DNA from 2 places in the Mesorhizobium sp. M0478 genome. Region 1 is predicted to be linked to the other one. Evidence: riboswitches for the same ligand, from Rfam matches in the RefSeq annotation. Region 1 holds a riboswitch; the other holds the start of a gene.
What was found. Region 1 has a riboswitch for cobalamin ahead of NKI64_RS17370 (DUF1636 family protein). Riboswitches for the same ligand answer to the same signal wherever they lie in the genome.

Region 1 (7,158 bases):
CAAAAGCTTGGGCGAAAGACCTCCAGCTACAGGATTAAGCCGCACCAGCAGGCCATCGCCGGTCTGCATCGGCGCCGAGAGAGCCGGACAGGCGCCGCGGCGCGAGAAGGCGTTCATACCGCGACCCCGAGCGCCTCGGCCTCGGCGATCAACGCCGCGAGATCGTCGTCGATCGAGTTGCGCAAGGGATGCCACAGCCCACGCCGGCGCGCCGACAGGAAGCGTTCGGCGATGACTTTGGCTGCGGCCGGGTTTTCGCGCAGGATGAAGGCGCGGACATCGGGAGCACCGACATAGGCATCATGCACGGCCTCGATCAGCGCGCCTGAAATGGCGTGCGTGGTTTCGGCAAAGCCGATGAGGCGATCGACCGTCTCGGCGAATTCCGATGCGCCGCGCGGGCCGTGCCGCATCTGGCCGGCGATGAAACGCGCATTGACGGCTCGCGCCCGCACAACCCGCGACACAGCCTCGCCGACCGAGCGCGGCTTCGGCTTTTGCGGGTCGGTGGTGTCGAGCACGATGACGTCGGCATTTCGGCCCAATGCCGCAAGGGCGGCCGAAAAGCCGCCGATGAAGGCGACATCGGCGGAGCCCTCGAGAATATCGCGGCCGGGATCGTCGCCGGTGTGGACGAGCAGATCGGCCTCGGCGATGCGGGTCTCGAAAGCGCCGGGGGAGGCAATGCCTTCGCCCTCGGCGCCGCCATAGGCATGCGATGTCGCATCGAGATAGGCGCGGCCGATTTCTTCGCGCGCGGCCCAGTCGCCACTCGACAACAGGTCCTCGACGCCGGCGCCATAGGTGCCGGGCGAGGTGCCGAAGATGCGCGGGCCGATCTTGCCATCGGCACGGGTTCTGGCGGCGAGCGGGTTTTCCGAATCGTCCTCGTCGCGCACGGCAACGGCGTTGGCAGCGGCGTCGATCAGCGCGATCTGGGTCGGGAACATGTCGCGGAACAGGCCCGAAATCCGCCAGGTGACATCGATGCGCGGACGGCCGAGCGTGGCCGGCGGCAGCACCTCGATGCCGGTGATGCGGCCGGTGGCACTGTCCCATTGCGGCCGGCAGCCCATCAGCGCCAGGCCTTGCGCGATCTCCTCGCCCCCGGTGCGCAGCGAGGCCGAGCCCCAGAGGTCGATGACCAGAGAACGCGGCCAGTCGCCATGTGACTGCATATAGCCGCGCACGACCTCTTCCGCCGCCGATCGGCCCAGATCATAGGCGGTCGGCGTCGGCATGGTGCGCGGATCGGAGGTGAAGAGATTGCGGCCGGTGGGCAGCACGTCGGAGCGGCCACGCGCAGGCGCCCCGGCCGGGCCGGCCTTGACGTGGCGGCCGTCGAGCGCCGCCAGCAGCGCGGCCTTCTCGGCTTCGGCGCTTTGCCGGCGCATGGCGTCGGGTTCGTCGTCTGGCGCGCGGCCGTAAATATGCAGGCCGTCCTTGATGGCGAAATCCTTGAGGTCGCAGAGCCAGGCGTCGATGCGGCGCAGCGCCTCGTCGGGCGCATCGGTTCCGGCGACGCCGGCTTCGGAGGCGAAGCCGGTCTTTTGCGCCGTGTCGACGATCAGCTTGGCCAGACGATCGCGGCGGCGGCGGTCGAGGCCGTCGGCCTGGACATATTCGTCGACGAGGCGTTCGAGCTTGTGCTGCCCTTCGTCTAGGCCGGCACCGGTCAGCGGCGGCGGCAGATGGCCAAGCGTGACGGCGGCGATACGCCGCTTCGCCTGCGCCGCTTCGCCGGGATTGGAGACGATGAAGGGGTAAATGACGGGCAACGAGCCGGTGACGATCTCGGGGAAGCAGTTTTGTGAGAGCGCTACCGTCTTGCCGGGCAGCCATTCCAGCGTGCCATGAGCGCCGACATGGATGAGAGCATGGATGCGGAGCGATTTGCGCAGCCACAGGCCGAAGGCGATGAGGTCGTGGCGGGGAGGGAGCGTCGGGTCGTGGTAATCGGCGCGGCGGTCGGCCGAGCGGCCACGGTCGGGGGCGAGAGCGACAGTGATGTTGCCGAAGGCGGCGGCGCGGAAGGGGAAGCCGCTCTTGCCCTCCCCCTTGTGGGGAGGGTGGCCCGCAGGGCCGGGTGGGGGTGGTGCACCGCTACCCCCACCCCGTTTCGCGCCATCCGCTTCGCGAATGTCGCGAACCGACCCTCCCCACAAGGGGGAGGGTGAAGGGACGCCCCATGCCGCCTCGACTGCAGCCAGTGCCTCAGCCGGCAAATCCTTTGAGAAGTCCAGATACTCATCCAGCCCCAGCCCACCATCGCTCCGCTCCAACGCGTCCAGCAGCGCACGCGGCGTTTCTGGAATCCCGTCAACGCGATAGCCCTGCTCCTTCAGGTCATGCAGCATGGCCAGCACGCTGGACGGCACATCCAGGCCCACTGCATAGCCAGTGCGGCCGGGCGCGCTCGGATAGTCCGGAATGAGGATCGCCAACTTACGCGTCGCGCGGGGCGTCTGCTGCAACCGTGTGAACGCCGCTAGCCTGTCCGCCACTTGCGCCACGCGATCCGGTTCCGGGCGGTTGGCGAAGGCGCGGTGGCCGAGCGCCGGGTCGGTCTCGCTCTCGCCCTTGAAGGAAATCGCGCCGGCGAGGATGCGGCCGTCGAGTTCGGGCAGCACGACATGCATGGCGAGGTCGGCGGGCGCCAGGCCGCGCTGGTTGTTGTCCCAGACGTCGCGGCGGGTGGTGGCGACGATGACCTGGAAGACGGGCACGCCGGCGCGGTCGAACAAGGTTTCGACGCCCGGTTCGGCGCCGGATGCGAAGGCGGTTGCGGTGATGATGGCGGCGGGGTTGAGCGCGGCCAGAGCAGTTTCGACGAAGGCCAGGGAGGTCGGGTCTTTGAGGCTGGAGACGAAGATCGGGACCGGTCTCATGCCGCGCTGGCGGAGTGCATCAAAGAGAGCATCGATTGGCGCGACATCGGCGGCCAGCAGCATCGAGCGGTAGAAGAGGATGGGGATGATGGGAGAGTTGATGTTGTCTGCGCCGAGTTCCCGCCCACCCCCCTCTGTCCTGCCGGACATCTCCCCCGCAAGGGGGGAGATTGATCTGTCGTCAACGGTTTCGCCAATCTTAGATGACCCAGACAGCTTCCTGTTCAACGGGGCCGAAGAGGAGCCGGCTGTGGTGACGGCTGATCTCCCCCCTTGAGGGGGAGATGTCCGGCAGGACAGAGGGGGGTGTGACGGAACGCCGACATCGGCAAATTCGACCACGCCGCAGCCAGGCTCATAAAACCCGGCTTTCGGCACGCTGACCGGCTCAGCCGCCGCCGCATCCTGCCCAGCCAACCCCGCCAGCCGCTGCATCAGCGCTGCCATATTCTCCGGCCCGCCCTCGCGGAAATAGCCCAGCAGGCCGTCCAGCTCCGCGCGGGGCAGCGTCGAGGCTTCGATCAGCCTGAGATCCTCGTCGTGGCTCTCGCCCGGCAGCAGCGCCAGCTTGATGCCGTTCGCACGGGCAGTCGCGGCAAGCTGGTCGCAGCCATAGCGCCACCAGTCGTAGCCGCCGAGGATGCGCACCAAAATCACCTTGGCGTGGCGGGCGACGCTGTCGATCCAGAGGTCCACGGACATGGGATGGCGCAGGTCGCGCAGCGCCGCCAGCCGCATCGACGGCAGGCGGGCGGCATCGGCCTTCCACGCCGCCGCGAGGCCGGCGAGGTCGCTGTCGGTGAAGGACAGCGCCACGATATCCGCCGGCGTCTGCCCGAGATCGACGGGCTCGGCGAGATCGTCGAGCGAGGCGGATGTGGTGGTGAGTATATGCATTTCGGCTCGTGGTTTGGATCAGCCGGCGAGTATACGCTCGATCGCCGGGCGGTTCAGTCCTTTCAGGCCAATGACGACAAGACGCGAGCGGCGGTCGTCCTCAGCCGCCCAGGCGCGGTCATAGTAATGATTGACGCGCGGGCCGACGGCCTGCAGCAAAAGCCGCATCGGCTTGCCGCCGACATCGACGAAGCCTTTTACACGCAACACGTTTTCCTGTTCGGCGGCGGTGGCGACGCGCTTGGCCAGGTCGTCGGGATTGGCGATCGAGGGGATGTCGACGATGAAGGTGTCGAAATCGTCATGCTCATGATCGAAAGCGCCGTCGTGATGCGACTTGCGGTTCTCGATGTCGTCTTCGACGGTGAGACCGAGGCCAAGCAGCACCGACGGGTCGACCTTGCCATGCGCAGTCGGCACGATTTTTACCGCGCGGGCGGAATGTTCATTGATGATGGCGTTGGCGCGGGCCGAACCGGGGGCGTCCATCAGATCGCTCTTCGACAGGATGATCAAATCGGCGCAGGCGATCTGGTCCTCGAACACTTCTTCGACAGGATCGTCATGGTCGAGCGTCTCGTCCTGAGCGCGCTGTGCCTGCAAAGCGTCCATGTCGTTGGCGACGCGGCCTTCGGCCAGCGCCGGGCCGTCTACCACGGCGATGACACCGTCGACGGTTACCCGGCTCTTCACGCTCGGCCACTGGAACGCCTGGACCAGCGGCTTGGGCAGAGCCAGGCCCGAGGTCTCGATCAGGATGTGGTCAACCTTCGGTGTCAGCGCGAGGATCTTGTCGAGGGCGGGCACGAAATCGTCGGCGACTGTACAGCAGATGCAGCCATTGGCCAGTTCGACGATGTTTTCCTCGGGGCAGGTGTCGATGCCGCAGCCTTTCAGGATTTCCCCGTCGATGCCGATGTCGCCGAACTCGTTGACGATGATGGCGATGCGCTTGCCGCCGGCATTTTCCAGGAGATGGCGGACCAGCGTCGTCTTGCCGGCGCCGAGGAAGCCTGTAACGACAGTGCAGGGAACACGGGAGAGGTTGGCGGCCGGGTTTGAAGCGTTCATCGTCAGTCCTTCAGCATGTCGAGGGGTGGGATGCGGGCAACGAGGCCGCGCTTGAGGCTATCGGGCCGGCCGCGCCACGGGATGAGGCCGTCGGCCGAAGTCGCGAAGAGCTTTGCGCCGGTAACGAGGTCGGCGCCGCTGGTTGCGGTCAGATCGCCGAAGACATAGCTCCAGCAGCCATCGCGCAGGATCGCGGCGCTGAGGCGGCGCTTGCAATTGCCGAGACATTCGGCGGTGCGGACCCGGATATCGCCGGCAGCGGCGCGGCCTGTGTCCTCAGCCAGCAATTCGCCGGCGCGCGGATGGGCGTCGGAACCGGTCTCATCGCGGCAGGAGGCGCAGACGATGACGGTCACGCCGGTCAGGGCGTCGTTGTCGCCGGACGCAATGTCCGTTGTGCCAGCCGAAAAACTGCTGTTCTGGTCCAAAAACCGTGCTCCTTGCCCGGAAACCCGCCAGGCGATCGGATACTTTGTCTCAGACGGCAGGTCTCCTGGCTCGCGAGTCATTGCCTTGGTTAGCCGCCTTCCCGGTGTTACCCAGTGGCTTTCGGCCTTGGCTCTTCGCTTACAGTTGCGGGGACAGCCGCGGATTTGGGATTTTTTCGTCCCGCACCGCATTCCCTCTTGGCCCTTGCCGTTGCGGGCAGGGGACCGTCTGGAGCGGATTTTAGGCTTTTGCAGGCAGCGGTGTCAACGCACGGCTACGACATGGCGATGTCGGCAGGGGCTGTCATGTCCCGGCTTCCGGCAGTGCCAGGATGACCTGTCGGATAGCTTGATAGCCATCGCTATAGTCCCAGTCATGACCGACAGCCAGATTCTGTCCCTCATGCCAAACCGCGTTGTCCAGAAGGACTTCGGCACTAATCAGCGTGCCCTTCAAGCCTGCCAGAAAGGTCCGGACAAAATGGCTTCCGGGGGGTACCGAAGCTGTGAACAGCTTTTCCAGCTTGGCATAGAATGCTGGATAGCCTGGTGTCAGCGAGCATAGCTCGGTTGTGGCCTGGGAAATGACCGGGCCGCTATAGATTTTCCAGCGGGCATCTTTTCGCCAGATCTTCCAACTGGCGCTGCTTCGCTGCCAAAGCTCTATTTCGGCCTGCATGTTCTCGCAGACGTGATCGGCCAGTCCCTCAATGGCCACATGGAAAACACCACGGAGAAACTTTTCAAACGCCTGGTTCAGTTCCTGTTCGCGCGTGTCGCCGAAGCCAGCAAAGGATTCAATGACCGGCTGAACATCAAGCAGCGGAGAAAAAATGTAGATTTCCAGGACCAGCCGGTCAGAACTCGTCTCGAACACCTCAGCCTCAAACCGAAGCTGCTTCGATTGGAGCATGACGTCCCTATCTCTGCGGACTGCATCTATTCCATGCGCAATGAGGGCGCCATGGATCATGTCGAGCACTTTGTCCGATGCCATTGCACAACCTACGAGGCTTATTGAGGCGTCTATGACAGACGCTGCAAGGGTTGGCCATCTCTCTCGCTAGCCAATGCCGGCCCCAGATTGCCGGCCGGCGTCACTTCGATGCGCTCAAGGCCAAGCCAGCCCTGCATCTCCTTTAGTTCCTCGAAAAGCTGTGCGGTGGTCTCAGGCGGTGCGCCTGCTTCGGCATAGGCGGCGTGGACGCGTAAGACACTCGCAGGCCGGTCGGCCTTGAGGTCGACGCGGGCGACGATCTTGTCGCCGAGCAAGAAAGGCAGCACGTAATAGCCATATTGCCGCTTGTCGGCCGGGGTGTAGATCTCGATGCGGTAGCGGAAATCGAAGAGACGCTCGGTGCGCGCGCGCTCGAAGACCACCGGATCGAAGGGGGCCAGCAAGGCGCGGGCCTCGATCTTTCGCGGCAGGCGGGCGTCCCTATAGAGGTAAGCCGGCTTGTCCCAACCTTCGACGTTTACCGGCAGCAACTCGCCCATCTCGACCAGTTCCTCCAACCGGCCCTTCATGTCGGCCGGCGACAAGCGGAAATAATCGCGCAGGTCACCCGACGTCGCGATGCCGTGGGCGCGGGCAGAAATGCGCAGCAATTCGCGGTGCGCGTCCTCGGCGGTCGGCACCGGCAGATCGAGGATCGCCTGCGGCAGCACGCGCTCGGGCAGGTCATAGAAGCGTTCGAAGCCACGGCGGTGCGCCGTGGTGATGCGTCCGGCCCAGAAGAGCCATTCGAAGGCGTGCTTGGCGTGGCTCCAGCCCCACCAGCCGCCCGAACCTTTCTGGCCTTCCAGTGCCGAAGCGGCAATCGGGCCGCGCTCGGCGACCGCGCGGTAGATCTCTTCGATATAGGCGGCGTGCT
Region 2 (7,158 bases), on a different contig from region 1:
TATCTCGGCATCTGGCTGGCGCATACCGGCTTCGGCCTGCCCTTCGCCATCTATCTCCTGCGCAGCTATATTGCCGGCCTGCCGCGCGAGATCATGGAATCGGCGCGCATAGATGGCGCCAGCGATTTCGAAATCTTCGTCAAGATCGTGCTGCCGCTGTCCTTCCCGGTGCTGGCGTCCTTTGCAATCTTCCAGTTCCTGTGGGTGTGGAACGATTTGTTGGTGGCAATGGTTTTCCTCGGTACCGAAGGGGACCAGATCGTGCTGACCGCGAAGCTCAACGCGCTGCTCGGCTCGCGCGGCGGCGACTGGGAAATCCTGACGACATCGGCCTTCGTCACCATTATCGTGCCGCTGATCGTGTTCTTCTCGCTGCAGCGCTATTTCGTCCGCGGGCTGCTGGCCGGCTCGGTCAAAGGAGGTTGAGACTTATGCAAGCCGCTTTGAAGGCGACCTCGAAGCCCGATCTCGCCGTCAATCGCGACTGGTGGCGGGGCGCGGTGATCTACCAGATCTATCCGCGCTCCTATCAGGACTCCAATGGCGACGGCATCGGCGACCTCAAGGGCATCATCCGCAGGCTGCCCTACATCGCCTCGCTCGGCGTCGACGCCATCTGGATTTCGCCCTTCTTCAAGTCGCCGATGAAGGATTTCGGCTACGACGTCTCGGACTATTGCGACGTCGACCCGATGTTCGGGACGCTCGCCGATTTCGACGCGCTGGTTGCGGAAGCCCATCACCTCGGCCTCAAGGTGATGATCGACGAGGTGCTGTCGCACACCGCCGACAACCATCCATGGTTCAAGGAGAGCCGCGCCAGCCGTAGCAATCCCAAGGCCGACTGGTATGTCTGGGCCGACGCCAGGCCGGACGGCACGCCGCCCAACAACTGGCTGTCGATCTTCGGCGGCTCGGCCTGGCAGTGGGACACCAGCCGCCAGCAATATTATCTGCATAATTTCCTGTCCGAGCAGCCGGACCTCAACTTCCACAATCTGGAAGTCCAGGACGCGCTGCTCGACGTCACCCGCTTCTGGCTGGAGCGCGGCGTCGACGGCTTCCGCCTCGACACCATCAATTTCTACTTCCACAGCCAGGGGCTGGAGAACAATCCGCCGCTGCCGCCCGAAGAGCGCAACGACCAGACAGCACCCGCGGTCAATCCCTACAACTACCAGGACCATATCTACGACAAGAGCCGGCCGGAAAACCTTGCCTTCCTCGAACGGTTCCGGGCGCTGCTCGACGAATATCCGGCAACCGCCGCAGTCGGCGAAGTCGGCGATTCGCAACGCGGGCTGGAAGTGGTCGCCGCCTACACCGCCGGCGGCAAACGCGTCCACATGTGCTATTCCTTCGATTTCCTGGCGCCGGAAAAGATCAGCGCCGCCAAGGTGCGCCAGGTGCTGGAAGCCTTCGGCAAGGTCGCCAGCGACGGCTGGTCGTGCTGGGCATTTTCCAACCACGACGTGATGCGTCCGGCCTCGCGCTGGGCCGCCGACGAGGCCGACCCGGCTGCCTATCTGAAGGTTATCTCGGCGCTGCTGATGTCGCTGCGCGGTTCGGTCTGCCTCTATCAGGGAGAGGAGCTTGGGCTGGGCGAAGCCGAGTTGCAGTTCGAGGATCTGCAGGACCCCTACGGCATTCGCTTCTGGCCAGAATTCAAGGGCCGCGACGGCTGCCGCACGCCGATGGTGTGGGATGCAACCGCAAGCAATGCCGGCTTTTCGACGGCCAAGCCCTGGCTGCCGGTGCCGGGCAAGCATTTGTCGCAAGCGGTCAATGTTCAGCAGGGCGACGCGGCCTCGCTGCTCGAGCACTACCGGCGCTTTCTCGGTTTCCGCCGCCAGCATCCGGCCCTGGCCAAAGGCGACATCGAGTTCATCGAAAGCGAGGGCGACACCGTCGCCTTCACCCGCCGTGAGGGCAATGAGCAGATCGTCTGCGTCTTCAATCTGGCCAGCAAGCCGGCCGAGGTCGATCTCGGTGGTCAGGCGCTGCTGCCATTGGCCGGGCACGGTTTTTCGGGACAATCCGGCACAGGTTCCATCCGCCTCGGCGGCTACGGCGCCTGGTTCGGGCGCATCGACTGAGTTTTTTGACGAAACTGGATTTTTTGAGGAAATCCAGGTTCTCTAGGGAAATCACTGGGAGGAAATTATGGCCGATGTCACGCTGAGACAGGTGAAGAAATCATACGGCAATCTGCACATTCTCCACGGCATCGACCTCGACATAAAGTCGGGCGAGTTCATCGTCTTCGTCGGCCCGTCGGGTTGCGGCAAGTCGACCTTGCTGCGGTCCATCGCCGGGCTTGAGGAGATCACCTCCGGCGAGCTGAAGATCGCCGGCGAGGTGGTGAACGACGTGCCGCCTTCCAAGCGCGGCATTGCCATGGTGTTCCAGTCCTATGCGCTCTATCCGCACATGACCGTCTACGACAACATGGCCTTCTCGATGAAGATCGGCAAGGAAAGCAAGGCCGAGATCGACAAGCGGGTGCGGCAGGCCGCCGAAATCCTGCAGCTGACCAAATATCTCGACCGCCTGCCCAAGGCGATGTCGGGCGGCCAGCGCCAGCGTGTCGCCATCGGTCGCGCCATCGTGCGCAATCCGAAAGTGTTCCTGTTCGACGAGCCGCTGTCGAATCTCGACGCGGCGCTGCGCGTCGCGACCCGCATCGAGATCGCCAAGCTCAAGGAATCGATGCCTGCCACGACCATGATCTACGTCACCCACGATCAGGTCGAAGCGATGACGCTCGCCGACCGCATCGTCGTGCTGAAGGATGGCCATATCGAGCAGGTCGGCACGCCGATGGACCTCTACAAGAGGCCCGGCAATCTGTTCGTTGCCCAGTTCATCGGCTCGCCGGCCATGAACATCCTGCCGGCGACAATCGACAGGACGGGCAACCCGACAATCGTCAGCCATGTCGGCGGCCGCAAGGCAACGGTGCCGATTGCAACGCCGGCGTCAGCAAAGGGTGCGGCAGTCAGCTTCGGCGTGCGGCCGGAGGATCTGTCGGCCGCCACCGGCGCGGAATATCTTTTCGAGGGCGTGGTGGACTATGTCGAGCAACTCGGCGAGGTGCAGCTTGTCTATGTCGATATCGGCCGCGCTGACCTGCCGTTGGTGACCAAGCTGCCCGGCAATGTCGAGGTCAAGCGCGGGGCAAAGCTGCGACTGACCGCGGATGCCGGGGACCTGCACATCTTCGACGCCGATGGGCACTCCTTCTCGCTCAAGCCGGTGGAAGTGAAGGCGGCTTGAGATAGCTGCGTCGTACAGGCATAAAAAAGAGCGGCGGGCCAGGCCCGCCGCTCTTTTTTTAAGCTTCGGCTGTTAGTTGTTGCCGAACCGATCCCTGTCGCTGCTCTGAGGAACGAACTTCTGTTGGTCGTTCGACGAGTTCAGCAGCTTGTAGACCGCCGAGTTGGTGCCGGTCGACGAAGTGCGGGTGGTGTCGACGGCAGCGGCCGGCTGGTTGGCGCCATTGGAGCCATAATTGTCGCTGCCGGCAAAGGCAGCGCTCGAAACAGCCAGAACGGCTGCGGTGGCAAGAACGATCTTCTTCATTTTAGTCTCCTGAATTTTTCTGATGCCGCCAGCTGCAGCGGATAAGCCCGCCACGTGCTGGAAACCGGCTTTTAGCGGCCGAAAAGGTTACGGTCTGCACCGTGGGCAGGCGCCTGCTCGGCTGGAGCCGACTTCTCAACCGAAGCCGTATGGCCACTATCGGTCGACGTAATCGCAGGCTGGTTGGCGCCGTTCGAACCGTAGTTGTCGCTGCCGGCGAAAGCGCTGCAGGAGATGGCCAAAACGGCGGCGGCAGCAAGGATGATCTTTTTCATTTCAATACTCCTGAATTTTTTGGGATCCCGAGAGCGACGGGTTAGCCGCCCTTCTTTGGTCGGGATCAGCGATTGCCGTAGAGGTCGCGGTCGGCGCCCTGAACGACAGGCTGCTTGTCAGCCTGCGCCGGCTTCTGAATGGAAGCCGTATACGAGCTGTCGACCGAGACGGCTGGCTGGTTCGCACCATTGGAACCGTAATTGTCGCTACCGGCGAAGGCGCTGCCGGTGATCGCCAAAACGGCTGCGGCAGTGAGGATGATCTTTTTCATTTTTAGGACTCCAGTTTGTCTGTCCGTCTAGCGGCGTGTCTTGGGAGGAATTCGCGTCGTTCGGACAGCCCCGATGTGGGAAAGCCATAGGCTGGTTTCCAATCACGAAGTTGTTCCGTGTGGACCACGGTCCTGCACCTTGAAATTGTGCCAGGAAGTTCCTCTATGGTCATTTATCGCATTGTTTTCAGTTGCTTATGTCGACCGAGTGGTTCGCTCCGGTGTCGGTTTCCGGGCCGTCGTTCACACCGTCCTGCACGCATTGTCAACAGAAACGAACCGTTCGGTTCGATTAGAGATTGCTAATAGTAACTTTTCGATACCGTTGAGCCCTTTTTGCCCCCGATCGGAACTGGATCCGCAGCGATTCGAAACGGCGATGATGGCGTCGCAAGAAACGTCTCAGCTCTTTGACCGGCGGCGGGGGGCGTATGCCGCGCGTGTCGCGCCGCATGGATATGATGTCGCTTTCATGCCGACGTCGCGATCGCTGCCGTGATTAGATGATCGCATCTCAGGTGCCGCTTCGTGACGACGCAGCGGAGAATTGGGAAGCCGGTCAGAATCCGGCGCTGCCCCCGCAACGGTGGTGGAGTTGAAGTCGCAACGGGAGACCACTGGGCAAGAGCCTGGGAAGGTGTCGCGATGGTCCGCAAGGACAACTCCAGAGCCCGGAAACCAGCCCGAGATGCATAGACTCGACTGATCGCGGTGGGCGGTCAAGAGGTGGATAGTGCATGTCCGGCGCCGCGCCGGCCTGCGTCCGATCCTTCCTCCATCACCACCAAGTTCAGTCCTTAAACCACGAGGACAGAACTATGGATACGCGCAACGACATGCTGAGGCTCCTGAACGGCCGCAAGCAAGGCTTTTCGCTGGAACAGCCCTTCTACACCGACCCGGACTATTTCAAGCTCGACATGGAGCTTATCTGGTATCGCGACTGGCTGTTCATCGGCCATGATTGCGAACTGCCGAAGCCCGGCAGCTATATCACCGTGCAGATCGGCGATTATCCGGTGGTGCTGGTCCGCGACCAGAAGGGCAACATCAACGCCTTTCACAATTCCTGCCGCCATCGCGGCAGCCGTGTCTGCAACACTGAGAAGGGCATGGCGGCAAAGCTTGTCTGCCCCTATCACCAGTGGACCTACGAGCTTGACGGCCGGCTGCTGTTTGCCCGCCAGATGGCCGACGGTTTCGACAAGAGCCAGTTCGGCCTGAAGCCCGTCGCCTGCGAGAGCGTCGGCGGCTATATCTTCATCTGCCTGGCAAAAGAACCTGCCGACTTTGCGCCGATGCGCGCCATGATAGAGCCCTACCTCAAGCCGCACGGGCTGAATGAAGCCAAGGTCGCCTTCGAGAGCACCATCATCGAGAAGGGCAACTGGAAGCTGGTCTGGGAAAACAACCGCGAATGCTATCACTGCGCCGGCAATCATCCAGAGCTGTGCAAGACATTCCCCGAAGCGCCGACGGTGACCGGCGTGCAGGGCGCCGACAGCGATCCGGAGATGCTGGCGCACTGGGCGAAATGCGAGGCGGCGGGCCTGCCGAGCAAGTTCCGCATCGATCCGGCCGGGCAATACCGCGCCACCCGCGCGCCGCTGCTGCGCGATGCCGTCAGCTACACGATGTCGGGAAAGCGCGCGGTGACGAAGAACCTGTCCGACACTGTTGCCGCCGACCGCATCGGCACCTTGATGCACTACCACTATCCGACGACCTGGAACCACATACTGATCGACCATGCGGTCACCTTCCGGGTGCTGCCGATCAGCGCCACCGAAACCGCGGTGACGACCAAGTGGCTGGTGCACAAGGATGCGGTCGAGGGGGTCGACTACAACCTTGAGGAGCTCACCCATGTCTGGACCGAGACCAACGACCAGGACCGCCGCATCGTCGAGGAAAACGCCTTTGGCATCCTGTCTCCGGCCTATGAGCCCGGCCCCTATTCGGAGCTGCACGAGGGCGGCGTGATCCAGTTCGTCGAATGGTACGCGGCCTTCATCGGCCCGCGCCTTGCCGAAGGCGGCCGGCCGGCGCTACGCAGCGTCGCGTGAGCTGGAGCAGGCGAAGAGGGACCAGAGGATGAATGCGATGACGGATCTTGGGCTCTATCGCCATCTTGACCAGATGGCGCCGTGGAACGATAGGCTGCAGGTGCTGGAAGTGATCGGCGTCAGCGACGAGGCGCCCGACGTCAAGACCTTCACCTTCCGCTCCGACAACCAGACCTGGTTCCGCTACAAGCCGGGCCAGTTCCTGACGCTGGAACTGCCGACACCGGACGGGCCGCTGATGCGCACCTACACGCTGTCGTCGTCGCCATCGCGGCCGTTTTCGATCGCGGTGACGGTCAAGGCGCAGGCCGGCAGCATCGGCACGCGCTGGATGTTCGACCATCTGGTGCCCGGTTCGCATGTCAAGGCCTACGGACCGGCCGGCGACTTCTCGTTGCACAGCCACCCGGCGGCCAAATACCTGTTCATTTCCGCCGGCTCCGGCGTGACGCCGATGATGTCGATGCTGCGCTGGCTGAACGACTGCGCGCCATGGACCGATGTCGGTTTCGTCAACTGCGCGCGGCGTGCCGAAGAGATCATCTTCCGCAAGGAACTCGAACTGCTCGGCGGCCATATGCCCGGCCTGTCGCTCGGCTTCATGATCGAGGAACGTTCCAGCCGCGAAGGCTGGTACGGCCATATGGGCCGCATCGATGCGATCCGGCTGCCCTTGCTGGCTCCGGACTTCCGCGAGCGCGAAATCTTCTGCTGCGGCCCCGATCCGTTCATGCGCGCCGTGCGCGGCATGCTGGATGCCGCCGGCTTCGACATGACGAAATACCATCAGGAGAGCTTTGCCGCGCCTGTGGTGGAGGAAATTCCGGCGCCGTTTGCCTCCCCGGTCGAGGACGGCATCGCTGCACCTGTCGAAGCCGTGACGCCGATCCGCTTCTCGCTTTCGGAGGTCGACGCCGGCTGCGTCGCCGGCCAGACCGTGCTGCAGACCGCGCGCAGCTCGGG

Region 2: linked by a shared signal. The riboswitch ahead of NKI64_RS26135 (aromatic ring-hydroxylating oxygenase subunit alpha) and the one ahead of NKI64_RS17370 (DUF1636 family protein) in region 1 are both predicted to bind cobalamin.

Annotation. Positions count from the first base shown of each region.
Region 1 is NZ_JAMYRH010000006.1:304,012-311,169, reverse strand. It holds gene cobG (precorrin-3B synthase) at 1-117, opposite strand, end outside; gene cobN (cobaltochelatase subunit CobN) at 114-3,785, opposite strand; gene cobW (cobalamin biosynthesis protein CobW) at 3,804-4,856, opposite strand; gene NKI64_RS17370 (DUF1636 family protein) at 4,859-5,284, opposite strand; cobalamin riboswitch at 5,323-5,529, opposite strand; gene NKI64_RS17365 (DUF6348 family protein) at 5,589-6,281, opposite strand; gene NKI64_RS17360 (winged helix-turn-helix domain-containing protein) at 6,311-7,158, opposite strand, start outside.
Region 2 is NZ_JAMYRH010000013.1:172,658-179,815, reverse strand. It holds gene NKI64_RS26165 (carbohydrate ABC transporter permease) at 1-426, shown strand, start outside; gene bglA (beta-galactosidase BglA) at 432-2,096, shown strand; gene NKI64_RS26155 (ABC transporter ATP-binding protein) at 2,164-3,276, shown strand; gene NKI64_RS26150 (DUF680 domain-containing protein) at 3,349-3,582, opposite strand; gene NKI64_RS26145 (DUF680 domain-containing protein) at 3,654-3,857, opposite strand; gene NKI64_RS26140 (DUF680 domain-containing protein) at 3,923-4,129, opposite strand; cobalamin riboswitch at 4,629-4,830, shown strand; gene NKI64_RS26135 (aromatic ring-hydroxylating oxygenase subunit alpha) at 4,948-6,195, shown strand; gene NKI64_RS26130 (FAD-binding oxidoreductase) at 6,233-7,158, shown strand, end outside.